3 regions of the Kurthia sp. Dielmo genome follow, and region 3 is predicted to be linked to each of the others. Evidence: riboswitches for the same ligand, from Rfam matches in the RefSeq annotation. Region 3 holds a riboswitch; each other region holds the start of a gene.
The links. A riboswitch is a leader RNA that binds a small molecule or an ion and turns the genes downstream of it on or off. The one in region 3 is predicted to bind lysine.
Positions count from the first base shown of each region.

Region 1: linked by a shared signal. The riboswitch ahead of KTHG_RS07690 (aspartate kinase) and the one ahead of KTHG_RS19870 (amino acid permease) in region 3 are both predicted to bind lysine.
Region 2: linked by a shared signal. The riboswitch ahead of KTHG_RS12910 (transporter substrate-binding domain-containing protein) and the one ahead of KTHG_RS19870 (amino acid permease) in region 3 are both predicted to bind lysine.

Region 1 covers NZ_HE578957.1:555,264-563,282, forward strand. The annotation lists gene sdhA (succinate dehydrogenase flavoprotein subunit) at 1-928, opposite strand, end outside; gene KTHG_RS07680 (succinate dehydrogenase cytochrome b558 subunit) at 988-1,599, opposite strand; gene KTHG_RS07685 (YslB family protein) at 1,873-2,292, shown strand; gene KTHG_RS07690 (aspartate kinase) at 2,517-3,746, opposite strand; lysine riboswitch at 3,858-4,041, opposite strand; gene uvrC (excinuclease ABC subunit UvrC) at 4,098-5,870, opposite strand; gene trxA (thioredoxin) at 5,979-6,293, opposite strand; gene KTHG_RS07705 (electron transfer flavoprotein subunit alpha/FixB family protein) at 6,515-7,492, opposite strand; gene KTHG_RS07710 (electron transfer flavoprotein subunit beta/FixA family protein) at 7,528-8,019, opposite strand, start outside.
Region 2 covers NZ_HE578959.1:352,035-360,053, reverse strand. The annotation lists gene KTHG_RS12920 (hypothetical protein) at 5-457, opposite strand; gene KTHG_RS12915 (hypothetical protein) at 699-3,317, shown strand; lysine riboswitch at 3,469-3,656, shown strand; gene KTHG_RS12910 (transporter substrate-binding domain-containing protein) at 3,770-4,609, shown strand; gene KTHG_RS12905 (amino acid ABC transporter permease) at 4,632-5,417, shown strand; gene KTHG_RS12900 (amino acid ABC transporter ATP-binding protein) at 5,430-6,161, shown strand; gene KTHG_RS12895 (hypothetical protein) at 6,252-6,692, shown strand; gene KTHG_RS12890 (SH3 domain-containing protein) at 6,956-7,723, opposite strand; gene KTHG_RS12885 (hypothetical protein) at 7,980-8,019, shown strand, end outside.
Region 3 covers NZ_HE578966.1:46,684-54,702, forward strand. The annotation lists gene KTHG_RS19855 (glycosyltransferase family 2 protein) at 1-709, shown strand, start outside; gene KTHG_RS19860 (hypothetical protein) at 722-3,550, shown strand; gene KTHG_RS21995 (hypothetical protein) at 3,595-3,879, shown strand; gene KTHG_RS19865 (CynX/NimT family MFS transporter) at 4,673-5,878, opposite strand; lysine riboswitch at 6,059-6,237, shown strand; gene KTHG_RS19870 (amino acid permease) at 6,360-7,811, shown strand.

The sequences.
Region 1 (8,019 bases), on a different contig from region 3:
ATACAACGTTTTCACCGTTAATACCTAATTTTTGGTTGATACATACGTCGAAGATTTCACGAGTCGCAACATCACGAGGTACTAAGTTACCGTACGCAGGATATTTTTCTTCTAAGAAGTACCAAGGTTTACCGTCTTTATAAGTCCAGATACGGCCACCTTCACCACGAGCAGATTCTGACATTAGACGTAATTTGTCATCGCCAGGGATTGCTGTTGGGTGGATTTGAATCATTTCACCGTTTGCGTATTTAGCACCTTGTTGGTACACGATAGATGCTGCAGAACCAGTGTTGATCATTGAGTTTGTTGATTTACCGAAGATGATACCAGGGCCACCAGTTGCCATAACAACTGCGTCACCACGGAATGCACGGATTTCGTGAGTTGCAAGGTCTTGTGCTTTAATACCTTTACATACGCCTTGTTCATCTAAGATTAGGCCTAGGAATTCCCAGCCTTCGAATTTTGTAACTAAGCCTTCTACTTCCCATTTACGTACTTGTTCGTCAAGTGCGTATAGAAGTTGTTGACCAGTTGTTGCACCAGCGAACGCTGTACGGTGATGCATTGTACCGCCGAAACGACGGAAATCTAAAAGACCTTCTGGTGTACGGTTGAACATAACGCCCATACGGTCTAGTAAGTGGATGATACCAGGTGCTGCTTCACACATTGCTTTTACTGGTGGTTGGTTTGCTAAGAAGTCACCGCCATAAACAGTATCATCAAAGTGGATCCAAGGTGAGTCCCCTTCACCTTTAGTATTAACGGCACCATTCATTCCGCCTTGCGCACATACAGAGTGTGAACGCTTAACCGGAACTAATGAGAATAATTCTACTTCTGTGCCCATTTCAGCAGCTTTCATTGTAGTCATTAAGCCGGCTAAACCGCCGCCAACAACTAGAAGTTTGCTTTTCGCCATGTTTTTTCTCACTCCTCGTTCAAATAGTAGTTAGCGTTTTCAATAAATTAGCTTATCGATTAAACGAAAGCTAAAATTGCCATTACGCCTACTACAGATAGCAATACAAAGAAAATCATTGTTACCCAAGTTGCAACTTTTTGAGATTGTTTAGATTGTGTAATACCCCAGCTAACTAAGAATGACCAGATACCGTTAGATAAGTGGAATGTAGCTGCGATGATACCAACAATGTAGAATGCTAACATTGCTGGGTTTGATACGATGTCAGCCATCATATCGTAGTTAACTTCAGCATCTGCAAGCGTTTTTTGTAAACGTGTTTGCCAGATATGCCAAGCAATGAAAATTACTAAGAAAATACCTGATAAACGTTGTAACATGAAGAACCAGTTACGTGTTGTACCAAAACGTTTTAGATTTGATTTTGCAGTAAATGCAATATATACACCATAGAATGCATGGAACATTAATGGAATATAAATTACAACCCATTCTAAAACTAATAAGAATGGCATTTTTTCAACTAAGCCTGCTGCTTCGTTGAAAGCTTCTACACCTTTAGTAGCTTGGAAGTTGACTAATAAATGGAACACTAAAAACAGACCTACAGGAATTAAACCAAGTAGTGAATGTAGTCGACGCCAATAAAACTCTTTTTCTTTCGCCAAGACTGTTACCCCCCTCAGTACTTAAAACTTGCAGCACAAGATTAACCATCGTTAGATTCGCTAACGTATGGTTTCACTACAAGCTTTATCATGGTACAATATTATGACAAGTTCATTGTACTCTCATAACTATTGAGCGTCAAGGAAACCAAAGCAATTTCAAAGCGTCCTATACGTGTGGAAACCGCTATAAATGAGTTGAATTATCTATTTCGAGCAAATATTTTCTATCTCATTCAAATTTTAGACAAATTTTAAGAAAGAAGTGGTCATATGTCGCAAGAATTAACACAAAATGTTTCTGCGTTTGGCTACGAGCTTATTCGAGACCATATTCTGTCTTCTATCTTAGGTAAAAATGAAGAAGATATTCTCTACTGGGCTGGTAAAGAGCTAGCACGCAAATTCCCCGCTACGACACTAGAAGAAGTATTACAATTTTTTGCAGATGCTAGTTGGGGCACCTTAACACTTGATAAACAATCAAAAGATGAAGCGTTCTTTACATTATCAGGTGCTGAAGATTTACTACATATTACACATCGTTGCTTCCGCTTAGAAGCTGGCTTTTTAGCTGAGCAGCACCAAAATATGTCTGGACTTCTTACAGAATGTCTAGATGATAAGCATGAACGAAAAAACAGCGTAACCTTCCATGTAAAATGGGATTTAAAAGATCCAATCGAACGTTAATTCCTTCAATGCTCAAAAAAAGGATTGCGAAAGCCGCAATCCTTTTTTTATATAATAAAATGACTGATTTATGAAAATAATCGTTTATTATTGATGCCTTTCATGTCATTTCATTTTTAAATAGAAGAAACTCAAAATTTTTAGAGATTTCTGTTCAATTTCCACTTGGATAACTGGACATTTGCCTACACAAAAGACTACTCTTTTTTTTATTTCTTTTCCGTTTAAACTTCTACTGAAACTTTACTTAATTCAAATTCCTCATGTAGAGCATTGGCTGCTTTTAACATATCTTCATGCGCTACTACGACCGACACTTTGATTTCAGATGTACTAACCATCTTCACACCGATGCCTTCGCGGTATAGACGGTCAAACATCGCCGCCGCAACTCCTGGATTAGAGGCCATACCTGAGCCAACAATCGATACTTTTGCTAATTGACTCTCATGCTCGATATGGTCATAGCCTAATGTACTTTTATGTGCTGCTAAAACGGTTAATGTCTCTTGTAACTGTGATTCTTTAACAGAGAATGACACCGTTGGACTGCCTTGTGCGACAAGCGCCTGTACAATAATATCAACATTGATATGATTTTTAGCTAATGTTGTAAAAATATTGGCAAGTGAGCCAGTATAGCTTTCATTATAATAAACGGTCATACGCACGATTTGCTCTTCAAAGGCAACTCCGCGCACTACTAGATTTTTTTCCACTATAACTTCCTCCTTCAAAATCGTTCCCTCAACTTCTTCATAACTCGAGCGAACAGTCATCGGCATACGATGATTTTTAGCGACCTCCACGCTACGTGGATGAAGCACACCCGCGCCTAAATGTGCGAGTTCAAGCATTTCATCATAAGACATCTCCTGTAGCTTACGCGCGCCTTTAATATAGCGTGGGTCACTTGTATACACGCCGTCCACATCGGTGTAAATATCACAGCGTTCTGCGCCAAGAGCTGCCGCAAGTGCCACCGCTGTCGTATCCGAGCCACCTCGACCGAGCGTCGTAATATTCCCTTGTGCATCAATGCCTTGGAAACCCGCTACAACAGCAATTTTATGCTCATTTAATGCTTGCTGAATCGTTTTTGCTTGAATGTTTTCAATACGTGCATTGCTCGGTACTTGCTCCGTCACAATGCCCGCTTGCCACCCTGTAAAAGACTGTGCTTCAATGCCTAAAGATTGAAGCGCCATCGATAATAATGAAATTGTCACCTGCTCACCTGTTGTTAGCAGAACATCCATTTCACGTTTTGAAGGAGTCGTTGCTATCTCATTTGCCATTGCGACAAGTTGATCGGTCGTTTTCCCCATTGCAGATACAACGGCCACAATGCTATGACCTTTTTTATATTCCTTTTGAATTCGCTGTGCTACGTGCTGAATTCGTTCTGTTGTCGCTACCGAAGTACCGCCAAATTTTACAACTAAAGTACTCAAATTTATTCGCTCCCCACATATTGTCTATGTCAGGCAGTCAACATGAATCAAAAAAAGGCCGACCTAAATTTTAGGCCGACCTTCGCATGTACGTTCATCGTTCGAACATTCATGTGTGATAGCCCTCCAGAACCATTGCTGATTCTGACAATTCCACATTTCTTAAATGTAGAACCAACAGTTAGAAAGAATAGATTTCCTAACCATTTCGGCGGCCTCCCCTTTCAACACTCCTCACCGGTTCTATCCAACCTAAGAATGTTTACTATTAGAGTTCCGCGCCTCTATCATCACTAATCTAGTGATTTCATTTGGTGCTTTAACATTATCACAATATTTGGAAAAGGACAATTATTTTTTTGAAAAATACGCAATTACGGTATTACTCAATGATTTTGGTAGTCCAGCTTCTACTAATTGTGCCTCATCTGCTTCTTTAATTTTCTTAATCGAGCCGAAATGACGCAGTAGTTGCTGCTTTCGCTTTGGACCAACGCCTGGTATCTCATCTAATACCGACGTAATCGCATTTTTTTGGTGCAACTGACGATGGAACGTAATCGCAAAGCGGTGCACTTCATCTTGTATACGCTGTAATAAATAAAAGGCCTCACTATTATGCTTGAGTGGCACAAGCTCCGGTGGCATACCGTATAGCAGCTGCTTCGTACGGTGCTTATCATCCTTTGCCAGACCCACAATCGGAATATCGAGCCCTAGCTCATCCTCTAGCACCTCGCGCACGACCTCCATTTGCCCTTTACCACCATCTGTGACGATTAAATCAGGCCAAGGCTGGTCATCACGTAGCATCCGTGTATAACGACGACGTACGACCTCACGCATCGCTCCGTAATCATCATGCGCCTCTGCCTGCTGAATTTTAAATTTACGATAATCCTTTTTACTCGGCTTACCGTCAACGAATACAACCATTGCAGAGACGGTATCGGCGCCAAAAATATGTGAGTTATCGAAGGCTTCGATGCGCAGCGGTGTAACGATTTGTAATGCATCCCCTAGTTCCTCACAGGCTCCAATCGTGCGCTCCTCTTGACGCTCAATCAGCTTAAATTTCTCATCAATCGAGTTTTGCGCATTTTGCGTCGCAAGCTCTAGCAATTCTTTTTTCTTACCCTTTTGTGGCTGTAGTACAGTAGCATGCAGCGCCTCTTCTAGCATCTTCGCATCAATTTGTTGTGGGACGAGTATTTCCTTCGGTAGCAAATGCCCTTTTTCATAAAAGCGCGCCACAAATGTTAAAAATTCTTCTTCCGGCTCTCCGTAGGACGGGAACATCGATACTTCACGCTCGATTAGCTTGCCTTGACGTACAAAAAAGACCTGTACACAAATCCAGCCCTTATCGACCGCATAACCAAAAATATCGCGATCTGTGAAGTCATTAATAATAATTTTTTGATGTTCTACAACTTTTTCGATATGCGCAATTTGGTCTCGAAATTCCTTTGCTCGCTCAAAATCAAGCTGCTCAGAGGCCTCATACATTTTCTTCGTTAATTCTTTTTTGACATCATCCTGCCCACCCTTTAAAAAGCGTGAAATTTCCTGCTTCATGTCATCATAGGTTTCCTTAGGAATGTCTTTGACACAAGGCGCAAGACACTGGCCAATATGATAATAGAGACAAACGCGATTTGGCATCGGATCACATTTGCGTAATGGATATAAACGATCTAGTAGCTTCTTCGTTTCAGCAGCGGCATAGCCGTTTGGATAAGGACCAAAGTATTTTGCGCGGTCCTTTTTCACTTTACGCGTAATCATTAGGCGTGGATAGCGTTCATTTGTTATTTTCAAATAAGGATATGTTTTATCATCCTTCAGCATAATATTATATTTTGGGTCATGTAATTTAATTAGATTAAGCTCTAGTAAAAAGGCTTCCATATCCGAGGATGTCATAATGTATTCAAAATCGACAATTTCACTAACTAAGCGCTCCGTTTTCGCATTATGTGAACCGGTAAAATACGAGCGCACACGATTTTTTAAAACTTTCGCTTTCCCTACATAAATAATCGTTCCTTGGCGGTCCTTCATTAAGTAGCAACCCGGCTTATCCGGTAAGATGGCGAGCTTTTGTTTTAATAAGTCATTCAACGACGTTCCCCCCTCATATACTCATTATACAAAATCGAACAGGCGTTCACAAAAAAAGAGCGCTTATGCCGTAGCACAAGCGCTCTTCTTTCTATATGTTGTTGCTTATTAAGCGTGTTTTGATACGAATTCAGCTAAAGCTTCTTTTGGTTGGTAACCAACAACTTTATCTACTAATTCGCCATCTTTGAATAATACAAGTGTAGGAATTGACATAATACCGAATTCAGCAGCTGTTTGTTGGTTTTGGTCAACATCTACTTTTACGATTTCTGCTTGTCCTTCGATTTCAGGTGCTAGTTCTTCAAGAACTGGCGCGATCATTTTACATGGTCCACACCAAGTTGCCCAGAAATCTACTAATACTAAACCTTTTTCAATATCGCCATGGAATGACGCGTCTGTTGCATGTTTAATTGCCATAATTATATAGCCTCCTTAGTTCTCATTATCGAAAGTTTAGCACATTTCAAGGGTGCCTGCGACTTTTTTGCTTGATATAAAGATATATCCGCATAATCTAGCGAATGAATCTTCCGGTATCTCTTTTATCCAATGCGGATTTCCTATAAAATCGTCTCTTTCATATCTTTTTTAATACAAAAGAGGAACCACATTGCTGTGATTCCCCAGTGTTTTTAAAATTACGCGTTCACTTGAAGCGCTTTAACTTCTTCGATTAGAAGAGGTACTACTTCGAATAAGTCGCCTACGATTCCGTAGTCAGCTACGTTGAAGATGTTTGCTTCTGGGTCTTTGTTAATAGCAACAATGACTTTTGAATTCGACATACCCGCTAAATGTTGGATTGCACCAGAGATACCTGCAGCGATATAAAGGTCTGGCGTTACAACTTTACCTGTTTGGCCGATTTGTAGTGAGTAATCACAGTATTCTGCGTCACATGCACCACGAGATGCACCAACCGCACCGCCAAGAAGATTAGCAAGCTCTTTTAATGGTTCGAAGCCTTCAGAGCTCTTTACGCCACGACCACCAGAAACGATTACTTTCGCTTCTGAAAGGTCAACGCCTTCTGTCGATTTACGAACAACGTTTTTCACGATTGTACGTAAGTTTGTAATATCTACTGATAATGCTTCAGCAGAGCCCGACTTCGATGCATCTTTTTCAAGAGGCTCGATGTTATTCGGACGTACAGATACTAATAGTGGAGAGCTTTGAGATTCCACTTTTTCAAACGCTTTACCAGAGTAGATTGGGCGGATAAATTGTGCGCTATCGCCTTCACCCTCGATTTTTGTGACGTCTGAGATAAGACCTGCTTCTAGTTTTGCCGCAACTTTTGGTGATAAATCTTTACCAAGTGCTGTGTGACCAAACACGATTGCTTCTGGGCCTTCTTGGTCGATTACGGCGTTAAGCGCTTGACCGAAACCATCAGAAGTATAATGTTGTAAGTGTGGGTGCTCCACTGTAATAACACGGTCAGCACCATAAGCGAATAGCTCACCTGCTAAGTCACCTACTGATTGGCCGAATAATGCTGCAACGACTTCGCCGCCGCCAGAGATCGTTTTACCTGCTGCGATTGCTTCAAATGATACATTTCGTAACGCGCCTTCACGTGCTTCTGCTAAAACAACTACTTTTTTTGACATTGTAAATCCTCCCATCAATTTGTTTACTTAGGATGTTAAATAACTTTCGCTTCAGAATGTAGTAATGATACTAATTCTTTCACTTGAGCTGGTAATTCACCTTCAAGTACGCGACCTGCTGCTTTTGTTGGTGGAAGGAAAATTTCCACAACGTTTGTTTTTGGTTCTACATCGTCTTCATCGATGTCTAAATCATCTAACTCTAATTCTTCAAGCGGTTTTTTCTTCGCTTTCATAATCCCTTGTAGTGAAGGATAGCGAGGTTCATTTAAACCTTGTTGTGCTGTGATTAATAGAGGTAGAGCTGTTTCGATTTCTTCTGAATCCCCTTCAACGTCGCGAACGATGTTTGCTTTACCGCCACTAATTTCAAGAGAAGTAATAGTTGTTACATAGTTAATGCCTAATAATTCTGCTAAACGTGGAGCTACTTGACCTGAGCCGCCGTCGATTGCAACGTTACCGCCTAGGATTAAGTCTGCTTCTTTATCTTTTAGGTATTCTGCTAAAATAGCTGAGATTGTATA
Region 2 (8,019 bases), on a different contig from region 3:
AGTTTCAATTTAATACATTAGGTGGAGGCATTGTATCATTATCATCATCTGGTAATTTCAAATAGCGTTTTAAATCACTAGCCGCACTGTTTAAAGTTTGTTGGATACGCTTGCCTAGCTTTAAAATCGCTGGTGTAATATCACTTTCTTGCCAAATCGTTAATAAATGCTGCTGGAAAGCAACATAGCCAATAAAATCCATCATTCGATTTTGCACCGACTTATAAATGATTTTTTGACTCGCATCATCTGTCATTTCATTATGTAATAGGGTTAATTCAAAGCAAAAATCAAACATTTGCTCACACTTCTCTAAGGTCGCTTTGTATTGTTGCAGGGCATACCAGCTTTGAGACGTTAAATACACCTCACCCATTTTTTTTCGTAAGTTTTCGCGTGCTTTATGTATGTCATTCATAAGATGTTGCATTGCGTCAATGTGGCTTCCAAACGTCATATTATCACCTCACTATATCGCTATTATAACAAGCATTTTAGTAAAATCACATAAAAAGCTTTTCACTTTTTTATACCCTTTCTCATACATGATTAGACATACTATCTTTTCATGTATCTATTAATAAAATAAGTATTAAAGACTATCTATTGTATGGAACCTTGTCATCTTGTCCGCAAATAGAGAATATTTTACAATAAAATAAAATATTAAATCTTATACAAAATAGGGAGGTGTTTTTATGAAATGGAAAAGACTCATCGCTTCTACCATTTTAGCCTTTATGATGTCATCAGCAATCACCTTACAGCCTGTGCAAGCTGCAACGTACCAATTGAAAAATGGTGTATTGATTGATGCAACGACGAAAAAAGTAGTAAAAGGATATGCATTCTACAAAGGAAAATTGTATAAGGACGGCAAATTAAATAAAGGATATGTTTATTGGAATAACAAATTGTATCGTAATAGTGTATTAAATACGGGCTATGCCATTGTTGGCGAAGGAAATTTAATGCGTCTTTATTATGATACACAGCTAAAAAGTGGTACGAAAAAAGCGCGTAATAATACACTTCTATTTAAAAATGGCTTTTTAGCGCAAGGGAATGTACAGACAAAGGACTTACAGTATTTATATGTGGATGGTCGTTTAAGTAGCGCGGATGAAAAGGTATATCAAAAAGCGGGCCTCTACTATTTATATGAAAAAGGCCATTTATCGACAGGTGAAAAAATGGATGCTACAAAGCAGTATTTATTTAAAGATGGCAAGTTAGATACTGCGGCACCGACACAACTAAGAGATGGTCATTTATTTGTAGAGGGTCGTGCACCACAAGGAAGCTATCTATATGAAGGAACACTTTATTTTTATGGTAAGGTAAGCCAAGAATTAACGGATTATAAAGGCCTTTACTATTATAAGGACGGCAAGCTTGCGGATGGTGATGCGAGCCCGTACCCAGTGAAATTCAATCAAGGCGTGCCTATAGTGACGATTGACTCGGTTTCGATGCTTGATTTGAATCGTCTTCAAGTGCTTGGAGAAGATACGAGTTGGTTATTGAAAGAGCAAATTCGGGTGAATGGGAAAAACGTAAAAGGCAAAGGTTATATACAAAGTGAAGAGGATAATTCTGTTTGGTTATTGAATACACCTGTAGCACTTGATGAAGACATTGCCATTCAAATTGGTAATCAAAGCTTTACGTTAAACTATGATTTAACGCAGGCGAGTTTAGCACTTGCGAATGATACATTTGAGCCGGGTGAGGAAAATACGTTGGCGTTGCAGATTGGTGCTACTCAAAAGAGTGTCAAGGAGTGGAAAGGAGCGGGCTATGATATAAAATTTACAGCACAGCAAGCAATCTTTCCGGAAGGCACCACCTCGACAACAGGGGAACTTGCTACGACGAACAAAGGGGTGTACCCACTTCATGTAAGTGTCGAGAAGAATGGTAAGAAGCGCGAGCTAGATACGAAAATTCGTTTTACTGCTTACAATCCAAAAGAGGAAGTAGCAACAGATGAAATTTATCTAAAAGTTCGACAAGATTACTACAACTATCAAATGACACCAACTAAAACATTAGTTGTCGGTGAACTAGGCTATGTTTCTACTGCACAGTTTGCTAACCCAGGGCTCCGTGTGAATGGTGCAAATCTAACCTATACAAGCTCGGATACGTCTGTTATTTCATTCCGTGACGAGGATCTACAGGACGCTAGTAGTGAAGATTCACTGCCTATTATTGCACCACATTTAGTAGCGAAAAAGGCAGGGAAAGCAAAAATCACAGTCAAGGCTGGGAACTATATGCAATCCTTTACAGTGAATGTGGTGGATAGTAAGCGGAAACTAACAACGATTACGGCACCGAAAACGTATAAGGCCTATATAGAGAAGGATATTAACCCACTCGCTGTTTCAGGGCTTCGTGCAACACAAAAAGACCAATACGGAGACCCTTATTACAAGGCTACAAATAAATCGATCATTCAGTATCCAAAGACAATCTCATTCCGCTACGCACCGATAAAAACATTTACAGGCGCTGAAGTGTATACGTCATTAACGCCAATTACTGCCGGTCAAAAAGGAACGATTTATTATAAAAATGCGAGTGGGAAAACACTTGCACAGACAGTACTGACGACGAGTAAGCTTCCAGCAAAGGCGGAAATCGACTTTAATAATTTAAATGATTTAACATGGCACTATGAAGATGTGAATGGAAAATACGCGGGTGAGGTACCAAAAGCAGATGTTAGTGGCTATAAAGTACGCTATAATCCAGCGATGCTATCGATTGATGGTGGGACAACTGGTGAGTATACGATTGGACGTATTAACTATGCACCAGTGACATTTTTACGAAATGGCTATACAACGGTTTATATTTACGATAAAAATGATAAATTAATTCGTACGCGAACAATTTATAGCCCGGCAACGAGACCGGCAATTACAAGCATTGATACAAAAGATGTACCCACATTAACAGCTCCGGCAACAATCGGCTATAAGGATGTACTTTATACGTCAGAGGAAGCCGGGAAAGATCCAAAAGTAGAACGCTTTACACTATCTCAAAATAGTAATGCGACGGTTCGAATGACTCAAAAAGCGCGTGAATGGGCAGATGCAGAGGAATATGAAAATACCGTTCAAGCAGGTGATTTGTATTTGGACTATGATGAAAATGGCAAATTTTCAACAGGGGATAGACCGGTTCTAACAGTAACAGCAGACAATGCTACAGACTATGCCCTCAATAAATGGCAAATCAACGAAAAAGATACAATCTATATTCGCTATGGTAATGTCATTGAAAAAGAAATAAAAATTAATTAAATACGAAGGAATGAAGTCATTTATGTGCATGATTAGGTCGTAAATACCGAAATTGTTTAGAAAAATAAAAATATTATGACAAATTATATTGACATAAAAACAACATTCCTGTATATTTAGTCTCATAAATTAGAATAAATGCCTCACAGCTTCGTGAGGTAGAGGCGCGATAAGTCAAGATACAATCGATGAGCTAGAGAAGAGTTATGAAACGATTGATGAGGGACTATCGCCGAAGTGCATGACGATTTCTCAACATCATGTGCTGGGTCTGCAGTGAACAATTGCAGGACTGTCTCGCTTGAGTTTCCACCTTAAGTGAGTTGTGCTATCTCAATTTGGAATGTTGTGAGGATTCTGGGACTAAAGATAATTTAGGGGCCTGAGTTTACCTCAGGTCCTTTTTTGTTTAGTCCTAATAACTAATTAATGACAAAAAAGGAGAGAGTAGGATGAAGAAAACAGGATGGTTAGTAGGCTTAATGCTTGTACTCGTTCTTGCGTTAGCAGGATGTGGCGCTTCAGATTCTGATAAGTCAGAATCTTCTGGTGATTCAAAGGATACATTTACAGTAGGGATGGAGGCAGGTTATCCACCATTTAACTGGACACAACAGGACGATTCAAATGGCGCCGTGAAAATTAAAGATGGTTCTGAGTATGCGGGTGGTTACGATGTTGCGATCGCACAAAAGGTAGCAGATAAATTAGGTAAGGAATTAGTTATTGTGAAAACAGAATGGGATGGACTTGTTCCCGCATTAACTTCAGGTAAGATTGATGCGATTGTAGCAGGTATGTCGCCAACAAAAGAGCGTTTAAAAACAATTGATTTCTCAGATGTGTATTACACATCTAACCTTGTAATGGTTGTGAAAAAAGGTAGTAAATATGAAAATGCTACGTCATTAGCAGATTTCAGCGGTGCTAAAATCACTGCACAATTAAATACATTCCATTATTCAGTAATTGATCAAATTAATGGTGTGAAAAAGCAATCTGCCATGGATAACTTTCCGGCAATGCGTGTAGCACTAGAGTCAGGTAAAATTGATGGTTACGTTTCAGAGCGTCCAGAAGGTGTATCTGCAGCAGCCGCAAACGATAATTTTGCAATGGTTGAATTTACAGATGGCTTTAAAACAAGTAAAGAGGATACAGCAATTGCAGTTGGCTTACAGCAAGGCAGTGATTTAAAGGCAAAAGTAAACGAGGCGTTAAAAGAAATCTCTGAAGACGATCGTACGAAGCTAATGGATGAAGCAATTGCAAATCAACCAGCAGCAAAATAGTTGCTTGTGAGGAGGAATATTGATGAGTTTAGATTGGTTTATAACCATTATTACGAATAACTGGCCGATGCTTTTACGAGGCGCTTGGATGACCCTAGTTATTTCAACACTCGGGACACTTATTGGCGCATTAATCGGTTTGATTATTGGCGTCATTAATACAACTCCGAAAGCACAAAAGGGCGGTCAAAAAACATTTTTAGCGATTGTAAATGGCTTATTACGTGTCTATGTGGAATTCTTCCGTGGTACACCGATGATTGTACAGGCCATGGTTATTTTCTACGGCACACCGCTTATCATGCAATGGCTTAAAGCAACAATTGGTACGGATTTCGGCTTTAATGGCGATATGAATGCGACATTTGCTGCAGTCGTCATTGTGTCATTAAATACAGGTGCCTATATGGCGGAGATTGTACGAGGCGGCATTATTAGTGTCGATAGGGGACAATTTGAAGCGGCACGCGCAATGGGGATGAATCATTGGACGACGATGACATCTGTTGTGTTACCACAGGTGCTGCGTAATATCTTACCGGCAACGGGTAATCAATATATTATGAATATTAAAGATACGTCGGTATTAAATGTCATTACCGTAAATGAGCTGTTCTTCCAAACAAAAACGATTGCGGGTGCGAACTTCCGTTACTTCGAATCATTCTTCATCGCGTGTATTATTTATTTAATTATGACACTGACAGCGACACAGGTGCTTCGTTTCTTCGAGCGTCGTTTAGAAGGCAAGGCCAATTATCAAATGCTTGATGAAGCGGGCATTATGCGTCCGAAATCACGCGAGTAAAGGAGAGAGAGTATGGGAAACGTTATTGATATTCAGCATCTATCAAAATCCTTTGGTTCGCATGAAGTTTTAAAGGACATTAACTTTTCTGTTGAAAAAGGAGAGGTCGTAACGGTTATTGGTTCATCAGGCTCTGGTAAATCAACATTACTTCGCTGTATTAACCTACTTGAAATACCTTCAGGTGGCGAAATTATTTATCACGGTGAAAATATTTTACAAAAGAAAAATTTGAATGATTACCGTAAGCATATGGGCATGGTATTCCAGCAGTTCAATTTATTTAATAACTGGGATGTTTTAAATAACTGTACTGTAGGGCAAAAGAAAATTCTGAAGCGTTCAAAAGCGGAGGCCGAAGAAATTGCGTTGAACTATTTGAAGGTTGTTGGCATGGATCGCTATGTGAAGGCGCGTCCTCACCAACTATCAGGTGGTCAAAAGCAACGTGTAGCAATTGCGCGTGCGTTATCGATGTCACCAGATGCACTTTTATTTGATGAACCAACATCTGCGCTAGATCCAGAAATGGTCGGTGAAGTGTTACGTGTCATGAAGGAGCTTGCACAGTCGGGATTAACGATGATTATCGTGACACATGAAATGGAATTTGCACGCGAAATTTCAGATCGAATTGTTTTTATGGATAAGGGGTTAATTGTAGAAGAAGGCTCACCGGATGAGTTATTTAATAATCCAAAGCATGAGCGGACAAAAGCCTTTTTACAACGTGCACTCAAATAAATCATGAAGAAGCTGTCTTTTTGGACAGCTTCTTTTTTGTGCAGCATGTATACGATTTCGTGCTATGCTAGATTTGGAGGGGACATAGCGATGAAAAAGTATAAGGTATTGCTTCTCATCTGTTTCACACTATTATTGGTGGCTTGTGCAGATGAAAAAGTGTCTGTTAAAAAAGATGTGACAATGAGTGCGGTCAATGAGCAAGAATATGAGGAGCTAGGCACTGTCCAACTAGATGAAAAACCAGCAAGAGAAGCGCTTCAAAAAGTATCATTGTCATTAACGATTGAAAACTTTGAGCAATTACAGAATGCGAAATTAGCTGTCGATGATAATGCACGTGCATTGTTTGGTAAAAGCTATTGGTTTGGGTCGTATACATTGAATGAGCATCACTATGAGGCTGTATTTTATGTGCAACTTGATAAAGAGACAATTCAACAGCAACTAGAGGACATCAACTATAAGGTGACCTGGGAATATCGCGGGGATACAAAGCAACAAGTGGGGGATTTTGGAGCGAAGAAATAATCGAAAGCTCATCTCCACTGTAGTGTAACCGGATGGCAGTCATTTTGTATAGATAAGGTTTCTGAGAAATCATTCGTTTTTATCGGGCATTTTTTTATAATCGACGCTTTTGTAACGGGTTTTTAAATAAAGAGGCTGGGACATACGTGTAAAAATAATCTCTCATAGGAGCATAAGAAAAACCGGAATCGCGCTGTGGCACGGTTCCGGTTTTTCGTTGTGAACGCTAAAAAAGGAAAATGACGTGTTTTGTCCGAGTCTCTTTATTTTGTGTTAGGAAATACTAAGGTCACATATTGTGCCGAAACATATGCAGGTTTGCCCTTATAAATAATTTTATACCATTCAACAGCGGCATCTTTTTTATACGCTGTAGCGAATTTAACTTTTTCGCCCTTTTGAAGTGTGCCTAAAATCGTACTTGTCACACTTGGCTCTTGACGAACTTTCAATGTCACTGTGCCGATATTACGAACAACGCCCGTTTTTGTTGTGGCAACTTCTTTCTTTGTAAAGGTAATATGCTTCGCCTCAACATAACCAACCTTTCCTTTATAAAGAACTTGGAAGAAAGTATCCTTTGATGCTGCTGTGTAGTTTTGTGTCAACTGAACAGTGGCACCTTCCTTGAGTGTGCCACGCTTTTTACCCTTTGCTGAAGCACTTGCACGTACGCTCAGTTTCGCTTTCGAGACATAGCCTTTTTTTACAACCTTTAATGCGGGTGTAGTGGTCGGCTTTTCAGACGTCACATATTGTCCATATACATAAACAATTTCACCATCTAATAATACGCGATACCACGATTTCTTTGAGCCATCAATAACTTGCAGTTCAGTATTTTTTGCAAGTGTTGTGACAATACTTGAAGTAGTGTTCGGTGCAGTACGTGCATAGACCCCATGATTGGTATACATGACCTTCGTTTCAAACGCTACCGCCGTCTCAGCATTTGCTGTTGTCGGTAAAGAAAGCGTAGAAGCGGTAAGTCCTGTTGCTAGTGCATAAATTAAAAAAGATTGTCGATTCATACATATACCTCCTAAAATATTAATTATAATGACCTATTTATATTTTACTATCTATATCTACCATAAATTATTTAGTGGAAATAGCTTACTATGCAATAATCTGTGAATATCTATCTGTTTATATTGATAAAACTACTACTCGCCAGTCTATATAAAATAAAAAAACTGTTCACTAAATATACACAGCGTTCATGATTGTCGCCAGTCCTTTCTATACTTTAAAATAAAGTTACATTGATAAAGGATGGTGGCTCGTATGGAGTATACAAGTGACGCGTTACATAAAATTTGGGATG
Region 3 (8,019 bases):
ATATTTCCGTGCTTTTCTTATGGGGCGCATTACATTTAGTCGCTTCAATATGGTGTTTATTATTTCTGGCGCCTTTAGTATTTTCTCGAAAAAGGAAGTTGTCGAAGTAGGGGGTTACTTGCGGGATACAATCGGTGAGGATATGGAGCTTGTCGTGCGTCTACATCGCTTGATTCGCAAAAAACAAAAGTCTAAAAAAATTAAGTTTTTACCGTATCCAGTATGCTGGACAGAGGCTCCTGAAACGTATCAGCAGCTGAAGCGTCAGCGTAGTCGCTGGCATCAAGGGTTAATGGAAAGCTTATGGCGTAATAAACAAATTTTCGCAAATCCCAAATACGGTAAGCTAGGCTTTATCGCCTTTCCGTATTTCTTATTTATCGAATGCTTAGGACCGATTATCGAATTTGCGGGCTACTTATATGTGATTTTCGCCTTTTTCACAGGTGGTGTGTATTTAGAGTTTGCGTTGTTATTACTCTTATTATTCGTTATCAATGGCGCACTATTTTCGATGGTATCTGTCATTATGGAGTCATGGCTAATGAAGCGTTACATATCAGTAAAAGATATTTGGCGCTTATTCGTCTTAGCCATCACTGAAATCTTTTGGTATAAACCATGTACATTATGGTTCCGTCTACTCGGCTTGTGGAATTATGCTCGCGGTAAAAGTAGCTGGGGCGAAATGGTTCGAAAAGGCTTATAAGGGGATGCGACGATGAAAAAATTACTGATTATTTTTGGTGCGGCCATAGCGCTTTTACTTGTGATTTTTGGGGGCTGGCAATTGAAAAGTGACCAAAAACTCTCGATTGCGATTATCGATAAAACAGTTGCAACGACAGAGTATCAAGAGCATCAGGGGTTAAACTGGCTATTAAAAGCAGAGAAATATGTAAATGATAAGGGAGAACCGTATGCCCTAACAGATTACTTTGGCTATCATCCTGAGCAGGACCAGCCTGTAGGGAAACTCCCGACATCATATGACGATACGAATTTGATTTATATTGCAGATACATATGGTGTCTATGAGGAGAAGCAAGGACAGGCTAAGCCGAAAAAGCTCGATGGTGGGCTGACGATGGATGAATGGAATGCGGTTTTTAAACGTCTTGAAGATGATAAGGCGGTTACGCTTGTAACGGAATTTAATACACTCGCATCGCCAACAACGACCGAGGTACGTGAGCATATGAGCAGTGTACTTGGCATTCATTCGTCTGGCTGGATTGGCCGTCATTTTAATGAGTTATCACTCGACAATCCGGATATGCCGAGCTGGTTAAAGAACGAAAAGAATTGGCCGTATAGTGGCGCTGGCTTTGTGCTTGTGAATGAGGAACAAGAGAAATACTTTATTCTCAAGGATGACAAGGATGTGGCTAGTAAACTTACGGTGAAGTACACCGAAGCGGGTCAAAAAGCATTTGATTTAACAGAGTCCGTCGCATTTAATGGCTGGTTTGATATTGTTGAAAGTGAATCAGCAGAAGCGACACTCGCAAACTTCCACTGGGATTTAACGGATTCAGGGAAGCAGTTAATGAAAGAACATGGTGTGCCAACAAAATTTGTCGCTGTTAATAAAATGACGATGAACAATGCGACAGCGTATTACTTTGCGGGGCAATTCAATGTAACACCGTCTGTGCCGAATTACTATCAATTCCTTGGTGTGGAGACATTGAATAGTTGGATTAGTCATTTTAGTAAGGAAACGGGCTTCTACTGGGATGCATATGTACCGATGATGAAAAAGGTACTCGCCCAAACGACCGCACAAAAAAATAAAAAGGTAGCGGCCCTCAAAAAACCAAAGGAAGTTCAATATGTGTCGCGCATTCATGACAATGGTATGCAGGTGCAAGTGAATGGAAAATGGCAGTCAATGAAAATTCAAGGCGTCAATGTAGGGATGGGAAAACCCGGTACGTTCCCTGGACAGGCAGCGATTACGGAAAATGAATATTATAAATGGTTCCAAGATATTGGTAAGCTTGGCTCCAATACGATGCGTGTTTATACGGTGCAACCACCAGGGTTTTATAATGCATTGAAGCGTTATAACGAAGCACACGAACAAAAGCTTTATTTGCTGCATGGTACGTGGATTGATGAGGAACGAATTGTTCATAAGGGTAATGTCTTTGACAAGCAGGCGACAACGGAGTTCCGTGATGAAATTCGCCACATCGTCGATATTCTTCATGGCAATGAAATGATTGCTTATAAAAAGGGGCATGCAACAGGGGCCTATACAGCCGATGTGTCAGAGTATGTCATCGGTTGGGTGCTTGGTATTGAGTGGGACCCAGTGATGGTGAAGTCAACGAATAAGAAAAACAAAGCAGTTGGCGACTATAAAGGCACATATGTATATACAAAGGGTGCATCGCCATTTGAACATTGGATTGCTGAAAATCTAGATTATGTCGCAAAATATGAAAAAGATAAGTATAACTGGGTTCGTCCACTAAGCTTCACAAACTGGGTGACGACAGATCTACTGGAGCATCCTGAGGAGCCTGATCCAGAGGAGGACTTAGTATCCGTCAATCCGAATGTTATTCATTTAAAAGGGGACGTAACGAAAACACAGCAATTCGCAAGCTATCATGTGTATCCGTATTATCCTGAATCGCTGAATTACCAATACAATGATTATATCGATTTTCGTGGCAAGAAAAATAACTATGCAGCATATTTAAAGGATTTACATGCAGCACATGATATGCCGGTGTTAATCGCAGAGTTTGGGATTCCATCATCACGAGGGAAAACGCATAATAACGTCAATGGTTGGAATCAGGGGCATATGTCTGAAACTGCACAGGGCGAGACACTCGTTCATTTATTCGAAGATATTTTACATGAGGATATGATGGGCGGCTTAATCTTTACCTGGCAGGATGAATGGTTTAAGCGGACGTGGAATACGATGGATTTAGATGACCCAGATCGTCGTCCATTTTGGTCAAATGCACAGACGAGTGAGCAGCAATTTGGCTTATTGAGCTTTGATGTATTAAAGGTGAAGGTCGATGGGGATGATCGTGACTGGGAAGGCGCAAAGACCATGTATGAGTCAAGTGGGCCAATCAAGTCACTCATGATGCAGCATGATGAGCGCTATGTGTATTATAAAATTCAAATGAGTGCTGATGCGAAGGGGTATCCGATGCTCATGCTTGATACGAAGCAGACGCAAGGTAATACAAAGATTAATAACTATAAGTTGAAAACTGAAAATGGACTCGAGTTTATCGCACCGTTAAAATCAGCGAAAAATGCTCGTCTACTTGTCGATACACAGTATGATATTTATGCACTGTATTACGGCAAATACGATCCAGAAAATATTACGTATCATCCTGAAAAAAATACAGGAAATTTTACGAAAATTAATTATGTACTAAGCAATGAACTAAACATCCCAACAACGAAAGAAAAATCCCATTCGTTGGGTATGAAACGGGCAAATTACTTGAAGGCAATGCGAATCCTGAAGCAGAAGACTATAATTCTCTTGTTGATTTTAATATAAATGAAGAAGAGCATTTTATTGAGCTACGTGTGCCGTGGATGCTCATGAGTTTCTCAGACCCAAGTTTGAAGGAAGTAATTGGCGATATTGATAAGCCAGATTATAAGGCACGTGAAAAGGTAGACGGCATTCACGTAGGTGTTGCCTTTATGAATGATGAGGACAAAGTTGTCCAAACGTTGCCAGCAAAAAAAGGCAATACGATTAGTCCGTTCAAACAATATACATGGGCAAACTGGGAGCAGCCGAACTCGATTTATCGTCTGAAACCATCCTACTACATGGTACAGGATGCCTTTATGAAAAATGAACAAGCCTTTGTGAAATAACGAAATGAGGCTTTGACATACGTGTAGAAATCAGCTCTCATATGAGCATAAGAAAAACCGGAATCGCGCGGTGGCGCGGTTCCGGTTTTTCATTGCGAACGCAAAAGAACATGACATGTTTTGCCCCAGGCTCATTTTTTTATGCACTGTCAGAAATCATTGATTGCCTCAAGGAGCGGGTTTTGGCTACGACATATTTCTAAATAAGTGCCAAACTACGTCTATTTTCGTACGTAAAAAGAGAGTTTTAATAAGCATCATGCAGAAAGCTGTCAACGAAAATTTTTATTTGCGATTTTTTCATAGATGTTTATTATTTTTAAGATATGAAAAAGGCCCGTTTTCGGTTGTTTTCGGCAAAAACAGGTGTTTTCAGGCTCTCCGAGGGTTGTTTTTGCACGAAAAATCGGATTTGGTCAGTCTAGCATGTCATTTATTGAAATGAATCAAAAATGCGCCATGCAGCACGTTTTTTCTAAGTGAAAGAGAACCCTTAGAGGCCGAAAATAGACCCGAACTCGTGAAAAATGGGCTGAAAACGTCCCTTCTTTGTCCGGTTTTGATAAGATGCTGTACAAAGTTATTGTACGTATCAACCGAAAAAAACATAATTATTTGATATGAAATGCTATTTGGACAAATGATTAGCGTTTCACTAGGTTCATATACATAGCGCTGACACTTATTAAAAAATAAGTCGTATGCAAAAGACGCTTTCTAGCAGGATGTGGCTTTTTAAATAAATGATTCGAAATAAAAAATGGTGTGACATTTAAACGTCACACCGCATGTATTAATCATTTGTTACATACCGATCTTTCGCGCTCGCATAGGAGAAGAAGAATAAAATAATCGCAACGGCTAAGTAAACAAAGTTCGCGCTATGGAAGCCACCAGCGTAATCATGTACGAAGCCGTATAATACCGGACCGGTTGCGGCTAATAAATAACCGATGGATTGCCCGAAGCCAGATAGCTCCGCTGCCTCGTAGGCGTTACGTGCCCGAACAGAGAAGAACATCATACAAATACCAAACGATGCACCACCCGCAAGCCCTAGAAAAATCATCCACAACCATGTGAGGCTCGTCCATTCAAGTAAGAGACCACCAAAACCGATTAAATAAAACAGTGAAAACATCACAACAAGTGGGCGCTGGTCGCGTGTACGGCCTGCTAAAATGGGAATGATAAAGGTCATCGGAATTTGTGAAAATTGTAGTACAGAGAACATTGCACCCGATGCACTCGCACTCATTCCTTGCTCGGTAAGCATTGCCGGAACCCATGCGACGGTCGTATAAAATAAAAATGACTGAAAGCCCATCGCAAAGGTCAAAGCCCATGTCAGTGGATATTGCCAAATTTTCTTTTTCGGTGGCTTACCTGAAAGATTGGCTGCATTTACATGATCCGTCTTTTTCGTTTGTGGTAGCCACACGATAATCGCAATAATGATAAAAACAAGCCAAATGGATAGCGTGCCTTGCCAGCCAAGTGCTGTGGTTGCGATTGGATAGCTTACACCTGCTGCTAGACTTGCTGTTACATTCATCGAAACGGTAAAAATGGCTGTCAGTAGCCCGATTTGAAGCGGGAAGCGAAGCTTAATGATGCTTGGCATCAATACATTACTAAATGCAATACCGATACCGATTAGCACTGTGCCGATGTAGAGCATCGTGCTACTGCCAAGCGAGCGTAAAATAACGCCGATTGCTAAAATGAACATCGCAATAAATAAAGTACGCTCGATGCCAATTCGGCGAGATACCTTTGGAACGATTGGTGAGACGACGGCAAATGCTAGAAGCGGAATCGTCGTAATGAAGCCTGCTATAACATTTGAAATATGTAGGTTATCACGTAAAATTTCGACAATTGGGCCGACTGATGTTATCGGGGAGCGCATCGTAAAGGAAATACAAACGATGCCTAGTACGAATAACCAGGTCGCCTTCGTCCATTTGCGTGAAGTTTCAAAATGTGATTGTTCCATATTCCTCCTCCTATTCCTGAATTGAACTAAGCGTAACAGGTTCGACAAGTAAAGTATAGAAACAAATTATTAGAGGATTACATAAGTTTTAATGTCAATTAAGTCTTGAAGTGAATTGTGTTTTATATTAGAATGAAACGAGTATTAAAAAGAATATTGCAATGCCTCATCCAGCAAAAAAGGTGAGGTAGAGGTCGCGAACGTTATTAGTATCATTTTCGAGATGAGAAAGCATTACTGACAAAATGAGAAAGGAACGTTTGCCGAAGTATTTCAAATGCTTTTATCATTTGAATGCTGGGGCTGTCGCTTAATAGGTGCAGAACTGTCACGTAACAACGTGTTGAGCTATCTTTAATCTAAGTTTGGTGGGACTACTGTATACATACAACCCATTTTAGAGAAAGTTCTAGAATGGGTTTTTTTATTCAGAAAAACCACTGTTAGACCTTGATACGCAATAGGAAAAGAGGAAATTTTTATGAGCAACAATACAGAACAGCTCGAGTTGAGCCGTGGTCTTAAATCGCGCCATATCACGATGATTTCGCTTGGTGGTACGATTGGGACAGGTTTATTACTAGCAAGTGGGAACTCGATTGCACAGGCAGGTCCTGGTGGCGCACTTTTAGCTTATGCCTTAATTGGTGTGATGGTGTACTTCTTAATGACCGGCCTTGGTGAAATGTCGGCTTACATGCCAGTATCATCTACGAGCACATACGCAACACGTTTTATTGATCCATCACTTGGATTCGCATTAGGTTGGAACTATTGGTATAACTGGGCAGTAACAATCGCGGCAGAAGTAGCGGCCGTAGCACTTGTTATGAAATATTGGTTCCCAGATACACCTTCATATATTTGGAGTGCTGCATTCCTTATTATTATTTTCTTACTGAACTATTTATCAGTAAACACATTTGGTGAAAGTGAATATTGGTTTGCCTTTATTAAAGTCGCAACGATCATCATTTTCTTAATCGTATCATTTTTAATGATCTTTGGTATTATCGGTGGGAAAGCACCGGTTGGCTTCACAAACTTCTTTGAAGGTGACGGTCCATTCCACGGTGGTTTCTTCGCAATACTAGGTATTTTCCTAGCAGCAGGGTTCTCATTCCAAGGGACAGAATTACTTGGTGCGACTGCTGGTGAAGCAAAAGATCCTGAAAAAACAATTCCAAAAGCCGTGAAATCTATTTTCTGGCGTATTTTATTATTCTATATTCTAGCGTTATTCGCGATTGGTTTATTATTACCTTACACAGACCCTCGCTTAGTGAATGCTGATGACAATGTAGCGATTAGCCCATTCACATTAGTATTTGAAAATGCGGGTATTGCATTTGCGGCAACATTAATGAATGCGGTTGTGTTAACAGCGATTTTATCAGCAGGTAACTCTGGCTTATACGCATCATCACGTACATTATGGCAGTTAGCAAAAGACGGCTTAGCGCCAAAAATCTTCTTAAAATTAAATCGTAAAGGCGTGCCAGTAGCTGCATTAGTATTAACGGTATTAGTAGCCTGCCTAGCGTTCCTAACATCATTCTTCGGAACAGGTGAAGTATATATGTGGTTGTTATCTTCATCTGGCATGTGTGGCTTTATCGCTTGGATTGGGATGGCCGCAAGTCATTACCGCTTCCGTCGCGCATATATCGCACAAGGAAAAGATTTAAATGATTTACCATATCGTTCTGGCTGGTACCCATTTGGTCCGATTTTCGCCTTTATTTTATGTGCGATTATTTTAGTCGGCCAAGTTCAAGACTTTATGGGTGGCGACATCGACTGGGTAGGAATGACGGTTTCATACATTAGTGTACCGATTTTCTTACTATTATGGATTGGCTATAAAGTGAAACACAAAACAAAAGTATACAAACTACAAGATGTTGATTTAGAAACGGATCATCGTCAGTAGCTAAAAAAAAGAGTCGCATTGCGGCTCTTTTTTTGTTCGTAAAACGATATAAAACGAAAAACTTTTCATATCATAAAATTGACGTTGTATACAAAAATGAGAAAAATGTTCGTGAAACAGCTAAAAAAACGTGCATGAGTAAAAGAATGTTAAGAAATTAGTTTATTTTCATAATATTCAAAATAAATAAATTTCTTAAACGTGTATT